Regions from separate parts of the Enterobacter cloacae complex sp. HYC080_NIDB genome, predicted to be linked through region 1. Evidence: riboswitches for the same ligand, from Rfam matches in the RefSeq annotation. Region 1 holds a riboswitch; the other holds the start of a gene.
What was found. Region 1 has a riboswitch for thiamine pyrophosphate ahead of thiC (phosphomethylpyrimidine synthase ThiC). Riboswitches for the same ligand answer to the same signal wherever they lie in the genome.
Positions count from the first base shown of each region.

Region 1 (2,201 bases):
TTGTGGTTACATTTTGGATAAGCAGATTCAATTCTCAACCTTGCGGAGTCAACCATGTTAAACCAGCTAGAAAGCCTGACTGAGCGCGTTAGAGGAAGTAACAAACTGGTGGATCGCTGGCTACATGTACGCAAGCATCTACTCGTGGCTTATTACAATCTGGTCGGTATTAAGCCTGGCAAAGAATCGTTTATGCGGCTGAATGAAAAAGCGCTGGATGATTTTTGTCAGAGCCTGGTCGACTACCTGTCCGACGGACATTTCAATATTTATGAACGTATTATCCGCGAAATGGAAGGGACAACGCCGTATTTAGCGGCCAGTAAACTCTATCCGCTGCTGGAAGCCAACACCCAGCAGATCATGGATTACTACGATTCCACGCTCGAAAATGCCATCGATCACGACAATTATCTTGAGTTCCAGCAGGCGCTTTCCGATCTTGGCGAAGCGCTGGAAGAGCGATTCACGCTGGAAGACAGGCTGATCGCCCTCGTCCTGGATAACGGCCTGGATGTGAGTAACGAAGACAACATCGCGCGCCCTGCTTGAGTTCTTAATCGTTAACGAGTAATTTACAACCATTCGCCCCTCTGCGGAGGGGGATTTTTCTTGTCGGAGTGCCCAGCGCTTAAACGCGCGGGCTGAGACCGTTAATTCGGGATCCGCGGAACCTGATCAGGTTAATACCTGCGAAGGGAACAAGAGTCACACTGCTGTTGTATCGCCCCTGAGGCGATCTTCTCTTGCTTCATCCGTCGTCTGACAAGCCATGTCCTTCACTTCTGGAATGAGCTATGTCTACCACTAAACTGACCCGTCGCGAACAGCGCGAACACGCCCAACACTTCATCGATACCCTGGAAGGTACCGCTTTCCCGAACTCGAAGCGCATATACATCACCGGTTCACAGCCCGACATTCGCGTGCCGATGCGCGAAATCCAGCTTAGCCCGACGCTTATCGGCGGCAGCAAAGATAACCCGCAATATGAAGATAACGAAGCCGTCCCGGTGTATGACACCTCCGGCCCGTATGGCGATCCCTCTGTTGCCATCAATGTTCAGCGGGGTGTGGCAAAGCTGCGCCAGCCGTGGATTGACGCACGTAACGACTGTGAAGAACTCAACGAACAAAGCTCGTCGTACACCAAAGCGCGCCTGGCCGACGATGGTCTGGACGAATTGCGTTTCACCGGTCTGCTGACGCCAAAACGCGCCAGAGCGGGCAAACGCGTGACCCAGCTGCACTATGCGCGCCAGGGGATCGTCACGCCGGAGATGGAGTTCATCGCTATTCGTGAAAACATGGGCCGCGAGCGTATCCGTAGCGAAGTGCTGCGCCACCAGCATCCAGGTGAAGGATTTGGCGCTCGCCTGCCGGAAAACATCACGCCGGAGTTTGTGCGTGACGAAGTGGCCGCTGGCCGCGCGATTATCCCTGCCAACATCAACCACCCGGAATCCGAACCGATGATTATCGGCCGCAATTTCCTGGTGAAGGTCAATGCCAATATCGGTAACTCTGCCGTCACTTCCTCCATCGAAGAGGAGGTAGAAAAGCTGGTCTGGTCAACGCGCTGGGGCGCGGACACGGTAATGGACCTCTCAACTGGCCGTTATATTCACGAAACCCGCGAGTGGATCCTGCGTAACAGCCCGGTCCCGATTGGTACCGTCCCGATTTATCAGGCGCTGGAGAAAGTGAACGGCATCGCCGAAAACCTCACCTGGGAAACCTTCCGCGACACGCTGCTGGAGCAGGCGGAACAGGGCGTGGACTACTTCACGATTCACGCTGGCGTGCTGCTGCGCTACGTGCCGATGACCGCAAAACGTCTGACCGGCATCGTCTCCCGCGGCGGATCCATCATGGCAAAATGGTGTCTGTCACATCATCAGGAAAACTTCCTCTACGAACACTTCCGCGAGATCTGCGAAATCTGCGCTGCCTATGACGTATCCCTGTCGCTGGGCGACGGCCTGCGTCCGGGCTCCATTCGCGATGCCAACGACGAAGCGCAGTTTGCCGAGCTGCACACGCTGGGCGAACTGACAAAAATTGCATGGGAGTATGACGTACAGGTAATGATTGAAGGCCCTGGACATGTGCCGATGCAGATGATCCGCCGCAATATGACCGAGGAGCTGGAGCACTGCCACGAAGCGCCGTTCTATACTCTGGGGCCCCTGACCACCGAT
Region 1 covers NZ_CP114212.1:4,316,389-4,318,589, forward strand. Annotated here, with positions in the region: gene O1723_RS20485 (Rsd/AlgQ family anti-sigma factor) at 55-552, shown strand; TPP riboswitch at 607-718, shown strand; gene thiC (phosphomethylpyrimidine synthase ThiC) at 798-2,201, shown strand, end outside.

Region 2 (2,201 bases), 1.8 Mb from region 1:
TTACTCTGGTGGAACACTGCGACGCGATGGAGGTCATGCTGAAGTGGGATTGCGCCAACAGCGGTGCAGAGCAATACGGCATTCGTTTTGGAGATGGCTTACGCGTCTATGTTGATGCGCAGATGCAGCGCCTGGTGCTGGAGCGTTATTATCCGCAGTATGGCCTGTGCGGTACCCGAAGCGTCGCGCTGAACCTGAACGACACGCTAAGCCTGCGCCTGTTCGTTGACAGCTCGTCAGTGGAAGTGTTTGTCAATGAAGGGGAGGCGTGCCTGAGCAGCCGCATTTACCCTGATGCAGAGTGTCGCGAACTGGCGTTGTTCGCGTGGACCGGGGCCGCTTCGCTTATCGATGCCGGAGCATGGCAATTAGGGTAAACGAATGACGTCAGGAATAACGTCCTGAATTTCCTGACGTCATAATCCGTATGGTCTGCAAATAAAAAGGCGACAGGCGACGCCTTTGTTTTACGTTGCTTCTTTACTCACCGCCGATCTGCTCTGACAGAGTAATAAACGAAGATGAACAGGTGATTCCTTTCCCGGTCTCTGCTGTGATGAGTACCGCGATAAATCGAAACCCCTTGCGCCTGGCACGCCGCCGCGGTTACACTAAACAACAGCAATAAGCGTTAATTAACTCATTGTTTTAAAAGTATTTTGACTCGGGGTGCCCTTCTTTGTGAAGGCTGAGAAATACCCGTATTACCTGATCTGGATAATGCCAGCGTAGGGAAGTCAGATGCCTCACCGGTCATCGCTTCTTCACGCAAGGCAGGAGCGAACCCATGCAGCCTGACCTGCTCGATTTACACGTTTTACATCATTTCCGTACCCGTTCTCCGCTTACCCATTGCATGACCAACGATGTCGTACAGACCTTCACGGCTAACGTGTTGCTGGCGCTTGGCGCATCCCCTGCGATGGTGATTGAGGCCGAAGAAGCTGAACAGTTTGCCGGGATTGCCGATGCCCTGCTGATAAACGTCGGCACGTTGACCTCGCCACGCGCCCAGTCGATGCGTCGGGCGATTGAAAGCGCGGTGGCGGCAGGAAAGCCCTGGACGCTGGACCCGGTGGCCGTGGGCGCGCTGATGTTCCGCACCCGCTTTTGCCACCAAATTCTTGCCCTTAAACCGGCCGCCATTCGCGGCAATGCCTCCGAAATCCTTGCCCTTGCCGGAATGAGCGCCGGTGGGCGCGGCGTTGATACCACCGATACCGCGGTCAGCGCGGTGCCAGCTGCACAGGCGCTGGCCCGTCAGACTAATACCATTGTGGCGGTGACGGGGGAAATAGATTACATCACTGACGGACAGCGCACCCGAACGGTTGCGGGCGGCGACCCGCTGATGACCCGCGTAGTGGGTACGGGCTGTGCGCTCTCCGCCGTCGTCGCGGCCTGCTGTTCGCTGCCGGGCGACAGGCTGGATAACGTTGCCGCCGCCTGCGGATGGATGAAGCGTGCCGGAACGATTGCCGTTACGCACGCTCGCGGGCCAGGCAGTTTTGCCAGCGCGTTCCTTGATGCGCTTTATACGCTGGAGGAGCAGGCATGAAACGGATTAACGCCCTGACCATTGCCGGTACCGACCCCAGCGGCGGCGCGGGTATCCAGGCTGACCTGAAAACCTTCTCGGCCCTCGGCGCGTACGGCTGTTCAGTGATTACCGCGCTGGTGGCGCAAAATACGCGCGGCGTGCAGTCGGTTTACCGAATCGAACCGGATTTTGTTGCCGCGCAGCTTGATTCGGTGTTCAGCGACGTGCGCATTGATACCACCAAAATCGGCATGCTGGCCGAAACGGACATTGTTGAAGCGGTGGCAGAACGACTGAAGCGTTATCAGGTGCAAAACGTGGTGCTGGACACCGTGATGCTGGCAAAAAGTGGCGATCCTCTGCTTTCCGCTTCCGCGGTTGAGACGTTGCGCCAGAAATTGCTGCCGCAGGTGGCGCTCATTACCCCTAATCTGCCGGAGGCCGCCGCGCTGTTAGGCACATCGCATGCGCAAACTGAACGTGAAATGAAAGCGCAGGGAAACGCGCTGCTGGCGATGGGGTGTGGCGCGGTGCTGATGAAAGGTGGGCACCTCGATGATGCTGAAAGCCCTGACTGGCTCTTTACCCGCGACGGAGAAGTGCGTTTTACCGCCCCGCGCGTACAGACAAAAAATACCCACGGCACGGGCTGTACGCTCTC
Region 2 covers NZ_CP114212.1:1,553,412-1,555,612, forward strand. Annotated here, with positions in the region: gene O1723_RS07340 (glycoside hydrolase family 32 protein) at 1-377, shown strand, start outside; TPP riboswitch at 656-752, shown strand; gene thiM (hydroxyethylthiazole kinase) at 788-1,558, shown strand; gene thiD (bifunctional hydroxymethylpyrimidine kinase/phosphomethylpyrimidine kinase) at 1,555-2,201, shown strand, end outside.
Region 2: another riboswitch for thiamine pyrophosphate. It lies ahead of thiM (hydroxyethylthiazole kinase); the one in region 1 lies ahead of thiC (phosphomethylpyrimidine synthase ThiC).